DNA from 3 places in the Phyllobacterium sp. 1468 genome. Region 3 is predicted to be linked to each of the others. Evidence: riboswitches for the same ligand, from Rfam matches in the RefSeq annotation. Region 3 holds a riboswitch; each other region holds the start of a gene.
The links. Region 3 has a riboswitch for thiamine pyrophosphate ahead of thiB (thiamine ABC transporter substrate binding subunit). Riboswitches for the same ligand answer to the same signal wherever they lie in the genome.
Positions count from the first base shown of each region.

Region 1: another riboswitch for thiamine pyrophosphate. It lies ahead of thiC (phosphomethylpyrimidine synthase ThiC); the one in region 3 lies ahead of thiB (thiamine ABC transporter substrate binding subunit).
Region 2: another riboswitch for thiamine pyrophosphate. It lies ahead of J2X72_RS04950 (ABC transporter permease); the one in region 3 lies ahead of thiB (thiamine ABC transporter substrate binding subunit).

Region 1 covers NZ_JAVDSX010000002.1:588,403-593,576, forward strand. The annotation lists gene thiO (glycine oxidase ThiO) at 1-571, opposite strand, end outside; gene thiC (phosphomethylpyrimidine synthase ThiC) at 576-2,396, opposite strand; TPP riboswitch at 2,603-2,718, opposite strand; gene rpsU (30S ribosomal protein S21) at 2,845-3,120, opposite strand; gene J2X72_RS08285 (RidA family protein) at 3,497-3,841, opposite strand; gene J2X72_RS08290 (fatty acid desaturase family protein) at 4,169-5,059, shown strand; gene J2X72_RS08295 (histidine phosphatase family protein) at 5,097-5,174, shown strand, end outside.
Region 2 covers NZ_JAVDSX010000001.1:1,038,812-1,043,985, forward strand. The annotation lists gene J2X72_RS04940 (ABC transporter ATP-binding protein) at 1-502, shown strand, start outside; gene J2X72_RS04945 (TadE/TadG family type IV pilus assembly protein) at 647-1,609, shown strand; TPP riboswitch at 1,667-1,769, shown strand; gene J2X72_RS04950 (ABC transporter permease) at 1,888-2,631, shown strand; gene J2X72_RS04955 (ABC transporter substrate-binding protein) at 2,694-3,620, shown strand; gene thiE (thiamine phosphate synthase) at 3,646-4,305, shown strand; gene thiD (bifunctional hydroxymethylpyrimidine kinase/phosphomethylpyrimidine kinase) at 4,302-5,102, shown strand; gene J2X72_RS25045 (transglycosylase SLT domain-containing protein) at 5,044-5,174, opposite strand, start outside.
Region 3 covers NZ_JAVDSX010000001.1:262,592-267,765, forward strand. The annotation lists gene J2X72_RS01350 (YMGG-like glycine zipper-containing protein) at 1-56, opposite strand, end outside; gene J2X72_RS01355 (hypothetical protein) at 206-496, opposite strand; gene J2X72_RS01360 (thiamine diphosphokinase) at 590-1,225, opposite strand; TPP riboswitch at 1,874-1,991, shown strand; gene thiB (thiamine ABC transporter substrate binding subunit) at 2,036-3,052, shown strand; gene thiP (thiamine/thiamine pyrophosphate ABC transporter permease) at 3,057-4,682, shown strand; gene J2X72_RS01375 (ATP-binding cassette domain-containing protein) at 4,747-5,174, shown strand, end outside.

The DNA.
Region 1 (5,174 bases), on a different contig from region 3:
CACCGCGCACGCCGCGTATGGTTTGATCGTCGCGGGAATAGCCGGTGCACTGAACGGTCCAATCAAAACCAGCTGTCGCGGTTCGCACCGGATCAGTTTCAAATACTACCCCAGCTTCCGCCAATTTCGCCGCAAGACGGATCAACACGCGTCGGGGGTCAAGATGCGCTTCCCCCTCAAAGAACAATCCCTTGCGGAAGCGCCCGGCAAGGTCCGGCTCCAGCGTTGTAATCGCGTCATCGTCAGCCCATTCAAAGCCAGATGTTCGCGAGCCGAAGCGTTCAAGCTCCCTGACGTCGCGGATTGGCGCCAAGACCAGCGTACCATTGCAGGTCACCGAGCCGGGTAGCGCCGCTTCCCACCAGTCTGCGGCACCAAGCCCGAGCTCAAGAACCACCTGTTCAGCGCTTTCCCGCTCGCAGTAGGGTGCTAGCATTCCCCCCGCAAACCAGGATGCCGCCGCGGGGCTGGCCGGTTGCGGATCGAGCACCGTCACACGGGCGCCGCGCGACATCAATTCATGGGCGACCGACAACCCGGCCACGCCGGCACCCTTTACGAGAACGTTCATTCTGTCAGGCGCCTGTGTTCAACGGCATATATAGGTCGCCGCCGTCGCGAAATTTCTTCGCCATGGCCGCCATGCCTTCCTTTTGCGCCTCGGCACGGATGTCGTGCGAGATGCGCATGGAACAGAACTTCGGCCCGCACATCGAGCAGAAATGCGCCACCTTATGCGCTTCCTTGGGCAATGTTTCATCGTGGTAGAGACGCGCCGTTTCCGGGTCGAGCGACAGGTTGAACTGGTCCTCCCAGCGAAACTCGAAACGCGCCCGTGACAACGCGTCATCACGCAGTTGAGCCGCGGGATGTCCCTTGGCAAGGTCAGCAGCGTGAGCGGCAATCTTGTAGGTGATCACGCCGACTTTAACATCGTCGCGGTTCGGCAGGCCCAGATGCTCTTTCGGCGTCACATAGCAAAGCATCGCCGTCCCGAACCAGCCGATCATCGCTGCGCCGATGCCGGACGTGATGTGATCATAGCCCGGCGCAATATCCGTCGTCAGCGGTCCGAGCGTATAGAACGGAGCCTCGCCGCAAACTGCGAGCTGCTTGTCCATGTTTTCCTTGATCTTGTGCATCGGCACGTGACCGGGGCCCTCGATCATCACCTGGCAATCCTTTGCCCACGCAATCTGCGTGAGTTCGCCAAGCGTTTCGAGTTCGGCAAACTGCGCCGCATCATTGGCATCGGCGATTGAGCCGGGCCGCAAACCATCCCCCAGTGAAAAGCTGACATCATAGGCGCGGCAGATATCGCAGATTTCCTCGAAATGCTCATAGAGGAAGCTTTCGCGATGGTGGTGCAGGCACCACTTGGCCATGATCGAACCGCCGCGCGAGACAATGCCCGTGACGCGGTTCACGGTCAGCGGAATGTAGTGCAATCGCACGCCGGCATGGATCGTGAAATAATCCACACCCTGCTCCGCCTGTTCTATCAGCGTGTCGCGATAAACCTCCCATGTGAGATTCTCCGCAATGCCATCGACCTTTTCCAGTGCCTGATAGAGCGGCACCGTACCAATCGGCACCGGTGAATTCCGGATAATCCACTCGCGTATATTGTGAATGTTGCGCCCGGTGGAAAGATCCATCACCGTGTCCGCGCCCCAGCGCGCGGCCCAGACCATCTTTTCCACTTCCTCGGCCATGGAGGACGTCACTGCGGAATTGCCGATATTGGCGTTGATCTTGACCAGGAAGTTGCGCCCGATGATCATCGGCTCAAGCTCGGGATGATTGATATTGGCAGGAATGATCGCGCGGCCCCGCGCTATCTCTTCGCGGACGAAGTCCGGTGTCACGTGATCGGGGATTGATGCACCGAACGATTCGCCGTCGCGCACCCCACCATTCCTTGCATTCTCCCGGCCCAGATTTTCGCGAATCGCGACATATTCCATTTCTCGCGTGACGATACCTGCCCGTGCATAAGCAAGCTGGGTAACGGCCTTGCCGTCTTTGGCCTTCAATGGATTGTGGCGGATGGGAAATTCCGGCGTCAGCCGTTCGCCCGTGGCGAAGCCATTATCCGCCGGGATAACGCTGCGCCCTTCATAGCGATGGACATCATTCTGCGCGGCGAGCCAGCGTTCGCGAACGCGCGGGATGCCTTTGGCGATATCGATAACTGCCGTCGGATCGCTATACGGACCTGAGGAATCATAAACCGCAACGTTGGGCTCACCGGCAGTCGGGTGAACGGCGATTTCGCGCATGGGCACGCGGATGTCAGGATGGAAACGCCCGGTTTTGTAAATCTTGCTCGACGCAGGCAGTGGACCTGTCGAAACGCTCGGCGTGTTTGAAATAGTTGGATTAAAAACGGTCATCATCAGGTTCCTTTGCCCGCTCATGACCCCAAAAAGCGCTTCCTTTTCGGATAAGGATCACGAGCCATTAAAAGTGTTGCTGCGCCCCTTATGCGTCCATTCAAGTGGACGCACGGCGCAGCAAGTGCGTGGAAACCCAGTTCTGTGCCGGAAGGATGAAAGGAGTTCGCGAGTCTGAATAGAGACCGAGTGCCAAGACACTCCACGCGAAGACTTTTGCACCGTCCCTACGCCAGTATGAACTGGATCAGGTTCAACGGGTCACTGCGCTGCAAAGCCAGCAGTATCTCAGCCCCTTGTCGGGACTCCCCTGGTGAATGTGTTTATGTGACCCGCTGTTGACGCAGTTGTCAAGCAGGTCCATCTCCAGACAAACGAAAACCCGCTACGGTCTGGACCATGCGGGTTCTGTCGCGTCTAATTATAACCGGATGACCGGTCACAAAAATTAACGGTTGTTGTAATCGCTGCCATTGTTGCCGGCTGGGCGGGCAACGCGTTCCTTTTTCTTCGGACCTGGCAACAGGCCTTCGCGCTGAGCCTGCTTGCGTGCAGCCTTGCGGGCACGGCTAACGGCTTCTGCTTTTTCACGGACACGACGCTCGGATGGCTTTTCGAAAGCCTGGCGCGCCTTCATTTCGCGGAAGAGACCTTCCCGCTGCATCTTCTTCTTCAGGACCCGAAGGGCCTGTTCAACATTGTTATCACGGACGAGAACTTGCAATCGTTTTCCTTACCCATGCTTGTCTCGCCTTGCGGAAGGAAATGAGCCACAATCAGACAAGCGTTTGAAGAATTGCCACTACGGCAATCCGGAGAAGCGCGGACTTTATGCATTTCCGCGCCAAAAATCCAGTGCGCTCAAGCAATTTACTTGAGTATTCCTGCTACGACGCCAACTATTCTGGTCACTAGGCAGGGATAATTTTTGTGCCGTGTCTATTTCAGTCGGCTTCAGGCTGACTATCCAGAACCCAACCAAAATAGATTCCAAGGGCTTTCAAGATTCCTGCCATGAAGCGCCGAAAATGGCGGTTTTCGAACACCGGAGTGGAGAAAGCCGCCAATTGCAGGTTGTCAGAGCATGAACATCGACAGCTCTAGATCGCGGCAGTGATAATGATCTCGACCTTGTATTCTGGCGTTGCAAGCTTGGCTTCGCCCGTTGCGCGTGCCGGTGTGTTTGCCGGATCGACCCACGCATCCCACGCCGCATTCATCTCGCCGAAATCCTTCATGTCATCGAGCCAGATGATGGCTTGCAACAGCTTGGATTTGTCGGTGCCGGCTTCCTTGAGCAAGCGGTCAATCGAAGCCAGGACATCCTTGGTCTGCTCCGTCACGCTCTTGCCTGGGCTGCCGACCTGGCCAGCGAGATAGACCGTGTTGCCGTGGATTACGACCTGGCTCATGCGTGGACCAACTTCAATACGGCGAATGCTCATGGAAATCTCCTCTAATGATGTGCTGGCAACTTAATGCCTGCCTTGCGTGCATGAAAAAGGGCCGATGCGGCCCCGTTTTCAAAGGATGGTAGCGTGGTTTGCAGATCAAGCCTTAGACCCGCTGATTGAGCACTACGATTATTTTAATATCACAGCGCTTTGATTTTGAATTATTTTCTGCCCGTAACGGCGCGCAACATCAGCAACGAACGTCAATAACAGTCGATTCGGCGTCACACTATTTGCCACATACCGTAGAGTCAAATTTCATATCTAGACGTTCGAGAAGTTATATAAATAAGTGCTCCGTTCGCTTATCATTGCCAAATGGATCACCGGACTGTCATTGCATCATTGACGTCGGAGGAGCGCAATCGTCTGACCACCAAATCGGACCGTGCTGGCCTCCTTCAACTCGCCCTCCATTGGGGCTCGATCATTCTGCTCGGATGGTTGATCGCCGTGCGGATACCCCTTTGGCCGCTCTTGATGATCCTGCAAGGGATTCTGATCGTGTTCCTGTTTACCCTCATACACGAGTCAATCCACCGCACGCCATTCAGGACGCAGTGGTTGAACGACTGGGTTGCCCGCGTCTGTAGCGTCCTGCTTGTCCTGCCCTCGGACTGGTTTCGCTACTTTCACCTGGCCCACCACCGCTTCACTCAGGATCCGGAGAACGATCCTGAGCTGATGTCCCTCAAGCCGGAAACCATGCGGCAATACCTCGTGCACCTGTCCGGCATTCCCGTCTGGTGGAGCCACATCAAGACGCTTGTGATAAACGCTTCGGGACGTTGCAGCGATACATTCGTGCCGGCAAAAGGTCGCCGGAAGGTTCGCAGCGAGGCACAGATCATGATTGCGGTCTATGCCCTGATGATCGCTGTCTCCGTTTACCTGCAGACGGCAGTCCTTCTGTATGTATGGGTCCTGCCGGCGATATTTGGACAGCCTTTCCTGCGCATCTATCTTCTGGCCGAGCACGGCCGCTGCCCCTATGTCGCCAACATGCTCGAGAACAGCAGGACAACCACCACGACTTGGCTAGTGCGCAAACTCGCGTGGAACATGCCTTATCATGCCGAACACCATGCTTATCCGACTGTTCCTTTCTACCGACTGCCGGAATTCCATGCATTGATCGAGACCGAGCTCAAGCAGACCGAGAATGGCTACGTCCGGTTCCACGCCAAATACATTGAGCAGATCCGTTAAAAGATCAGCTCGACGTGCATCATCAAAAGGAGTCCATATGAGCAGTGCTTTTCCGGAGACCTATCTCGTTCGCCATGGAGAAACAGAATGGAGTGTCTCCGGCAGGCACACGGGA
Region 2 (5,174 bases), 780 kb from region 3:
CGGCTCGCTGCACCCACGCCAGACCGTGGATCGGTTATTGTTGGAACCGCTGGTGATTCATGGTTTCGGTGATATCGAAAAGCGCATCTTGCGCGCACTCGATGAAGTGGGATTGGGATCGAGCTTCCGTTTCCGCTATTCCCACCAGCTATCGGGCGGTCAACGTCAGCGCGTCGCCATCGCCCGGGCGCTTATCCTCGAACCGTCGATCCTGCTGCTCGATGAGCCCACCTCGGCGCTCGATGCCTCGGTTCAGGCTGAGGTATTGAACTTGCTCGAGCAGATCAGGCGCGACCGCAAACTGACTTTCCTCATGGTAAGCCATGATCTGGCCGTGGTCACCCATATGTGCGACCGGCTGATGGTCATGCAGAATGGTGCCGAAGTGGAGCGGCTGACGGCATCAGAACTTGCCAAACGCAAGGTCACGCAGGACTACACACGCAATCTTCTCGTCGCGAGTCAAGGTTTCGTCCGGCCGGATATCCAGCCTGGGCTCTAACAATCTTCATTGGTTTTTTACCATTCCGACAATCATTTTACACAAATCGTGCTGCCCCAGCATGATCGTGAAAATGTGAACGAATTTCCTAAGCACGAATTTACGCCGCAGATTCAAAGGTCCATGTAACGACGGAGTGGGCCAATGAAAAAAATTCGAGATTTCCTGAAAGACCGCAGCGGGGCAACAGCGCTAACCTTCGGATTGCTGCTGATACCCATCATGGGGATGACCGGGCTGGCCGTGGATTACAGCCTCGCGAGCAATGAGCGGTCCAAATTGCAGAACGCCGCTGACTCAGCAGCATTGGCCGGCGCTTCGGTTTTCACCGGGTCGAATTCTGCGGCGGCAGAAGCGCGTGCAAAAGCCTACCTCAAGGCCAATCTCGGTGCGGAAGCGGACAAGGTTACCATCAAATTCACTGCGGCCGATCAAAAGGTCAACGTCGCAATCAGCGGCGGAACAAACACAGTGTTCATGCATCTGCTGAAGCAGGACAAGGTGGCGATCGGTGTGAATGCAACGGCTTTGGCGCCATTGAAACCGACAACGGCGAAATTTATTCCCGGTGACATGTACGGCTGGTACTTCAAGAAGGTTTCCATTGTGGTCGTGAAGAACGGCCAGGAAACCGTGGTGGGAACCATAACCTACACTAGTGCCTACAGAAGTGGACCCAACAGCGCGAATGGTCGTGGTACGGGTGTCAAAACCCAGGTGCCGCCAGACAATACGACCATTAATCTTGGAGATTACGACAAGTTGTATCTCAAGATGGAAGTCAAAAACGATGGTTGCGACATTGGATACAAGTACACAGCCGATCCTGCGGACTCCAATCATACTCTTTGCGTACCGAGCGCTTCCTCCAGCAGTTATAACCTGACGTTGCGAACCGACGATCCAAATACGGTAGATTATCTGTTCGTCGAGGGCGTGCAGCTAAAGAAGGGTTCCACGCCTCCACTGGACTCGTTGTTCAACTGCGGTGGCAAGCAAGATCACGCCTGGGAAGATGGTGGTGGCTTTGCACAGCAGGACTTTTTCTACCAGGTTGAGGCCGCCTGTAAATCCGTGGATGGCGAGAACGTCCGTCTGACAAACTAGGTTCGTAAACAACCACAGCGGCGCAATTGACTTTGTCCTTGCGCCGCTCCATCATGATTTCATTCCGAGGGGGGCACTGTACAGTGCTGAGATAGCGTCGAGCTGGACCCTTGAACCTGATCCGGGTTATGCCGGCGTAGGAACGGGAATTGAGCTTTCTTCGCACATCTCAAGTCTTGTCTTCGCACATATCCGGATCTCCGATCATGATGGAGTCCAGACCGTGCCCGTTCCCTTAAATACGCTCCGGCAGAAACGGTAGTGGCGTGAACAGCGCCATGCGCCTGGTTTTACAGATAACCGCAGCTTTGCTGGCGGTGGTCCTTTGCTGGCAAGTAATCGTCTGGGTGATGGTGCCTCCGCGTTTCATCCTGCCGGGACCATTGACGGTTATTGCTACGCTGGCCGACGAGCAGAACTATCTGCTGGCCAACGCTGTCATCACCCTGATGGAAATCGTCCTCGGGCTGATGTTCGGGGCGCTGGCAGGCATCCTTACCGCGCTCCTCGTCAGTGCCCTGCCCGGTTTCCGGCAGATCGTCTGGCCTCTGATGCTCGTGCTGCAGGCCCTGCCAGTTTTCGCGATCGCGCCGCTGCTGGTGCTGTGGTTCGGGTTCGGCCTTGCCTCCAAGGTCGTCATGGCAAGCCTCATCATCTTCTTTCCAGTCGCCTCGGCCTTTGCTGACGGTCTGCAGCGTACCAATCAGGATCTGCTCGACGCGGCAGCGCTGACACAGGCATCTCCCCTCGCGACACTGTTCCTTGTACGTGTGCCGAGCGCCTTGCCCGCACTGGGTTCCGGCTTGCGCGTCGCGGCGGTTTTTGCCCCGATCGGCGCTGTCATCGGCGAATGGGTCGGCTCGTCGCGCGGTCTCGGCTTCGTCATGCTTCAGGCCAATGCACGCATGCAGACGGATACGCTGTTTGCTGCCCTCATCATTCTCGCCACGCTGACTATCGCCCTGCGCTTCCTTGTGGATGCGCTGGCAAAACGGCTGACGCCATGGGCGCGTGAGGCATGACAATTCCCCATTCACAGCATGTAAAAGGACCTTCGATGTTTCGCATTCATCCCCTGATCTTCATGATCTGTCTCGCCATTTCTGCGATCGGCATTTCCGGCCCGGCCATCGCGGCCGACAAGCTGACGATTCTTCTGGAATGGTTCGTCAATCCCGACCATGCGCTGCTGGTCATCGCCAAAGAGAAGGGCTACTTCGCGGAAGCCGGTCTGGATGTCGAGCTGATCCCGCCGGCCGATCCGGCAGCACCGCCGCGCCTCGTTGCGGCAAAGCAGGCGGACATCGCCATCCATTATCAGCCCACACTTTTTCTTGACCATGATGAAGGCCTGCCGCTGGTTCGGTTCGGCACGCTGGTCGAAACACCCCTCAATACGGTCATGACGCTGGCGGATGGGCCAATCAAGAGCCTGAAGGATTTGAAAGGCAAGAAGGTTGGCTTCTCGGTCGCAGGCTTCGAAGATACCATGCTGGGCGCCATGCTGAAGGAGGAAGGCCTGTCGACCAGGGATGTCGAGTTGATCAATGTCAACTTTGCCCTCTCCACCGCGCTGATTTCTAGGCAGGTCGACGCGACCGTCAGTGCCTATCGCAATTTCGAGCTGACGCAGATGGCGCAGGAAGGGCACAAGGGGCTCGCCTTCTTCCCGGAAGAACATGGCGTGCCTCCCTATGACGAGCTTATTTTCGTTACGCACCCGGACTTGCTGAAGGACGACCGGTTACAGCGCTTTCTCGCTGCCGTGGAGAAGGGCGCGATCTTTCTGACCAACCACCCGGACGAATCCTGGCAGCTTTTTATCCAGGCCTATCCGGACCTGGACAATCCATTGAACAAGCAGGCCTGGATCGACACGCTGCCGCGCTTTGCCAAGCGGCCGGCTGCGCTGGATCGGCGCCGCTACGAACGGTTCGGCGGCTTCATGCACGATGCGGGGCTGATCAAGAGCGTCCCAAAGATCGAAGACATCGCTGTGGAATTAAACTGAATATTGCAACTCAAAGAGAGAACTTATGCCAAAAGTAGATTACCGGCTGAACGCCATTGTCGATGTCGATGCTATCGGCGGGAGCAGGGACCTGGGCCAGCTTGCGCTTAGCGCTGCGCGTGGTGGCGCTACGATCATCCAGTATCGTGACAAGAACTCGCCGACGCGCCTTATGGTCGAGCGGGCGAGAACGATCCACGCGGCTTTGAACGGGACCGGGGTGCCGCTTGTCGTCAACGACCGTATCGACGTGGCGCTCGCCGCCGGCGTCGAAGGCGTGCATGTCGGGCGCGAGGACATGCGCGTGGCAGACGTGCGTCGTCTGCTAGGACCGGACGCGATCATCGGCCTGACGGTCAAAGACGAAGCAGACGCCCAGGCGGCCATCGAGGCTGACATCGACTATGCCTGTATTGGCGGCCTGTTCGAGACACCGGCAAAGCACAATCTGCAACCTATCGGCTTTGAAGGATTCAGCCGTCTGGCACCAATCATTCGTAAGGTAAAGCCCGACCTGCCGATCGGCGCGATCGCCGGCATCGATCTTGCGCGAACGCCGCCGGCCATTGCCGCGGGAGCCGATGGCGTCGCGGTAATTTCGGCTATCTTCCGGCAGGACGATCCGCAAGGCGCAACCGCTGCATTGCTGGCGGCGGTCGATGAGGCGTTGAAGGAACGGGCATGACTGCAATTGCATTGACGATTGCCGGTTCGGACAGCGGCGGAGGCGCAGGCGTCCAGGCGGACTTGAAGACATTCTCGGCGCTTGGCGTTTATGGCACCAGTGTTTTGACGGCGATCACCGCCCAGAACACACGCGGGGTGACTGCTATAGAGAACCTCTCGCCTGGCATCGTCCGCGCGCAGATCGATGCTGTCCTGTCGGATATCGACGTGCAGGCGATCAAGATCGGCATGGTCGGCGTGGTCGAAACGATCGAGGCAATCTCCGGCGCGCTGGAGCATTGGAACCGCAGGGTGGTACTGGACCCGGTTATGGTCGCTACATCAGGCGACCGCCTGTTGCAGCCGGAGTCTATTGAAGCATTGCGGCAGCTGCTTCTGCCGCGCGCCTTGATATTGACGCCCAATCTGCCGGAAGCGGCGTTGCTGACGGGTGAGTCCATGGCAGAGGACGAAGCCGCGATGGCCCGGCAGGCAGAGAAACTGCTGGCGCTTGGCGCCGCGGCGGTGCTGGTCAAGGGCGGCCATGCGAAATCCGAGATGAGCACCGACCTGTTGTTCGACGGTGCCGCGATGCGGCGCTTTTCAACCCCGCGCATCATCACGAAAAATGACCATGGCACGGGCTGCACTCTGGCCGCTGCGATAACCGCCGGATTGGCCAAAGGTCTCAGTGTAGGTGAGGCTGTAACTGAAGCGAAAGACTATCTGACGGCGGCGATTGCCGCGGCCGAAACACTTAAAGTGGGGCGGGGCCGCGGACCTGTGCACCACTTCCACCGCTGGTGGCCGGCATGACGGCGTCGATCATTTCGGGCCGCTCGAACGGCAAGGGGACCATCGCGGGGAGAACGACTTGATCGCTCGCAT
Region 3 (5,174 bases):
GCTACAGACAAAGCCAGAAGTGCCGAAACCGCAATTGCAGTTAAACGAAGTGTCATCTTAAAATCCTCTCACATCGAAACGAACCAGACTCTGCGTAGATAATGCGGCAGAAGAAAGATCGCTGAGCGTTGGCCGACGAATGGTGATCTCGAAAACAAACAGGCCGGAATTTCCCGGCCTGTCTTTTTTCCAGCTTAATGCAAAATTAATAGCGGCGGCAAGGAGCGCGATAGCGTTCGCCATAGCGATTTTCGTAAGTGCAATAGCGGCTGCCATTGTTGTTATTCGTCGCAGCACCTACCAGAGCGCCACCGGCACCACCGATCGCAGCACCTGCGAGAGCTCCTTTTCCACCATTTATTGCACCACCTGCCAATGCGCCTATTGCTGCACCGCCAAGACCATAACCGGCAACGCGCTGATCACTGGTCGTGCAACCAGCAACTGAAAGCGCCAAAAGCCCTGCGACTGCAATCGTGGATAAACTTTTCAACATGGAAGACCTCTCCGTTTTAATACCAAACTCATCAGCTTGCGTCCCCAATGCTGCCTGCCGACAATTACACTTTCCGCTTTTATTTGACAAGCGTCAGGCAATTTGCGGCGCAGCAATCAGAATCGCTTTACCCGAATGAAGTGACACGTGGAGGTTCCCACGCACGGCATTCGACACTGTAAGCGATGAACCGAAAAAAAGTTCCACATTTTCAAGCGGCCAGCGCGCGCCACGGATGAAAAGTCCGCTCAATTGCGAAAATGCAACAATGCTAAAAAGGGTTCCGTCGACAAAATCGAAGTCGTAAGCACCTGCAACCAGGGGATGCGCCTCTTCGTAACCGCTCGAGAGAACAAGCTTCCTACCTTCGGCTGCATACCGCGTCGCCATGGTCAAATGCAGCAGTGCATGATCGGTGCGCTCGCCGCCAAAAGCCCCGCAGAGGATCACTTCAGTCGCACCCCGCCGGTAGGCTTCGTTCAAGGCGAGTTCGCCGTCAGTCATGTCCTTCTCGGACGGAAATTCCATCCGCGGAACTTTGGCATACTGTGCTGCGAGCTCCGGTGAAGTCGAGTCGAAATCGCCAAGCCAAAGTTCCGGTTCGAGCCCTAGCGGGGCTGCATGCGCGATTCCTCCATCGGCAGCGAGCACGTGCGCCCCGGCGACAAGGCGCAGGAGACGGTCCGTAACATGGACGGCTCCACCAAGAAGTATAACGAATTTGCTCATGGATCGCCCATAGCATGCGTGAGGACAGCGGGATAGATGTGTCTGTGCGCCGCATGGGTTGGTTGGCTATTAGTCGTGTCCGAATGGCAATGCTGCTGTGCGTGGTTCGACAAGTTCAGCAGCATTGCCATCGGCAAAATCGGCAGCCTCTGGCAAGAATAATCGTGGCCATTTATCCACGCCCATAAAACCTGAGCTATCCTGTTCCGGTCCTTTCCATGGGGAGCTGCTTCCGGAGCCGTTCGAAAGTGGGGAAGGACGGCGTGTCAGCGCGCGGGAAACGGACCCAAGCGCTGGCCGACCTGTTCGTCTTCGGAGGTCAATCTGCGCATTCTAGGCAGATATTGCCTCCATTGTTGACGCCAAACGCCAATCGTGCGGACACTGCACCGACGGCGACGATGGGCCCGGACTCCAGGGTTCATCCACTCGCCCCGCGGAAGAAGCAGAAGCTGGCCGGCAGGGGGACAACGTTAGCGGGCGGTCTTCGGATCGCATTACCAACTACAAAGACGCGCTTCGACGACCGCCCGTCTTCCCGCAATGCAAACAATGGCCAGACGCGAAAGCGGGCGTGGCAACGGGGCAAGCACACCCGAAGCTAAGGCATATTGCTTGCACGGCAACAGCTTTATCTCTAATCTTTGCAGTGCTCTAACGGGGTGCCAATTCGCAAGAATCGGCTGAGAGGCTCAAGGAGAAATCCTGCCAACCCGCGGAACCTGATCCGGTTTGTACCGGCGGAGGGATTAGACGCGGCAAAAAAGCCGGCGCACCAATCCTTTTGATCTTCAACTCTAGGAGGCGCCGATGCGGCCATTCGAGACTATTTTGAAATCTGCAACTCTCGCGGGCATTTTCGCCCTTGCCCTTGCCGGACCGGCGAAAGCTGAGAGCAAACTGACGGTCTATACCTATGAGAGCTTCACGGCCGAATGGGGTCCAGGGCCGAAAGTCAAGGAAGCCTTCCAAAAGCAATGCAATTGCACTGTGGACTTCGTCGCGGTTACGGATGGCGTCGCTCTGCTCAACCGTCTGAGACTTGAAGGTGCTTCAACCAAAGCCGATGTCGTGCTTGGCCTCGACACAAATCTGACCTATGAGGCGAAGGAAACCGGCCTGTTCGCCCCACACGGGATCGACACAAGTTCGATCAACATTCCGGGCGGCTATAAGGACGATACTTTCGTTCCTTACGACTACGGTTATTTTGCCGTGATCTATGATACGGAAAAACTCAAGAACCCACCCACCAGTCTCAAGCAACTGGTCGAGGGCGATCCGAACCAGAAAATCGTCATCGAAGATCCGCGGACGTCGACACCCGGCCTCGGCCTCCTGCTCTGGGTGAAGTCCGTCTACGGCGATAAGGCCGGCGAAGCCTGGGCCAAACTGAAGGATCGCGTGTTGACCGTGACGCCGGGCTGGTCGGAAGCCTATGGTCTGTTCACCAAAGGGGAAGCACCGATGGTCCTTTCCTATACGACGTCGCCTGCTTATCACGTGATTGCCGAAAAGACCGAGCGTTACAAGGCCGCTGCGTTCGAAGAGGGCCATTATCTGCAGGTCGAAGTGGCCGCGCAAACTGTGAACGGCGCAAAGAACCCGCTTTCGGCGCAGTTCCTGACTTTCATGACCGGAACGGCTTTCCAGGATACCATTCCAGAAAGCAACTGGATGTTTCCGGCCGCGGGGACAAGCGGACCGCTCGATCCTGCCTTTGATGCCTTGGTCAAACCGGCGAAAACATTGATCTTTCCACCGGAGGAAGTGGCCCGGAATCGCAAAGCCTGGATCGATGAATGGCTGTCGGCCATGAGCCTGTGACAAATTGATATCCTTGAAGCCATTGGCCGGGGCTCTCGCCCTCGCCTTCCTTACGGTGCTTGCGGGCGGTGCAGGCTTGAGCCTCGCAGTTGAAGCGCTGCGTGGCGGCACGGAAGGCTTTGCCGCCTTCGACGGCTATCTGTGGCGCATTGCTCGCTTCACATTGCTGCAAGCGCTGCTCTCTACACTGCTTTCGGTGGGGTTTGCCATACCACTTGCCCGCGCCTTGTATACGCATCCTGACTTCCCGGGACGTGCAATGATCTTGCGGCTCTTTGCTTTGCCGCTCGCGCTGCCAGCCCTTGTCGCCGTACTCGGTGTCACCAGTATCTATGGGCGCAATGGCCTGCTTGCTGCACTGTTCAACTGGCTGGGGTTAGAAACCATTCCCAATATTTACGGTCTCACCGGCATCCTCATTGCGCATGTGTTTTTCAACCTTCCTCTGGCAACACGACTGCTGCTCTCGAGCATGGACTCTATTCCGGAAGACTATTGGAAACTCACATCCCAACTCGGTATGGGAGAATGGGCGCGGTTTCGGTTGATCGAGTGGCCAGTGATCCTGCGCAACATTTCCGGAATCGCGGGGCTGATCTTCATGCTTTGCATTACATCGTTCACCGTCGTCCTGACGCTCGGCGGCGGACCGCGTGCGACGACGCTTGAGGTTGCGATCTATCAATCGCTACATTTCGATTTCGATATTGCCCGCGCGGTTTCGCTGACGCTTGTGCAATTGTGCCTGACGATTGCGGTTCTGTCTATTCTGAGCCTAAGCGGGCGCCCCACCGAGGAAGGGTTCAGCCTACGCACGACGACACGCCGTTTTGACCAGCCAACGTTAAGGACATGCCTTCTGAACGCCGCCACGATAATCCTCGGTCTATTTTTCGTCGCGCTGCCGATAGCCGGAACAGTCGTTTCGGGGCTGGCGGCCGATCTTGGCCGGCTGCTGGGTGAGTGGATCGTTTGGCGCGCTATCCTGACCAGCATCGTGCTCGGAGCAAGTGCGGCTGCGCTGGCGCTGGCCATTTCACTGGCGTTGGTGGTGGCGCGCGAGTATCTTGCAAGCCGGCGTGGCTACGCCTCGCCAAAACTGTTTGAGCGCGCGGTCGATCGTGGCGCAAGTCTCATCATAGTCATACCACCGATCGTCATCGGCTCCGGCTGGTTTATCTTGTCACGCCATTTTGTCGATCCATTCAGTCTCGCACCCTTTATGGTCGTGGGCGTCAACGCTGCGATGGCCGTCCCTTTTGCGTTTCGCATATTGCGCCCGACATGGGATACAGCTGCCAGCCGCCACAACAGGCTGTGCGCGCAATTGGGCATTGCCGGATGGAACCGGCTTCGTCTCATCGACTGGCCGGTACTGAAGCGGCCATTGAGCGTCGCTTTCGCGTTTGCGATGGCCCTGTCGCTCGGCGACCTTGGTACGATCGCTCTCTTCGGCAACAATTCCATTCAAACCCTGCCCTATTTGCTGCTGCAACGCATGGGGAGCTATCGTACACAAGATGCGGCAGGCCTGGCATTGATCCTCGGTGTACTGTGTTTGCTCCTGATGATCGCGGCTGACAGAGGTGCAGGCACTCTGGCAAAGAGAGAGGTCGCAAACATTGGCTAAGCGCGCCCGGACGAAAGATGGTGCGGCCATCCGCCTTGATGCGGTCGATTTCGACTATGCTGACATGTCGATGCATTTCGACCTGACCATCGAGCCGTCGACCGTCACCGCGATCATTGGTCCAAGCGGAGCGGGAAAATCCACCCTGCTCAATCTCATCGCCGGATTTGAAACGGCTAAATCCGGCCGGATTTTAATTGGGGGTACGGACATAACACGTGCCGCGCCATCGCAGCGGCCTGTTTCGATGGTCTTTCAGGATAATAATCTCTTCGCGCATCTTGATGTCACCACCAATGTCGGGCTGGGTCGCAAGCCCAACCTCGGATTGGACGAAATTGACAAGGCAGCTGTTGCGGAGGCAATCGACAAGGTTGGCCTCTCCGGCAAGGAGCGTCGAAAGCCGGAAGCTTTATCTGGCGGCGAACGCCAGCGAGTGGCGATAGCGCGAGCACTTGTACGAAATCAACCGGTGCTCTTGCTTGACGAGGC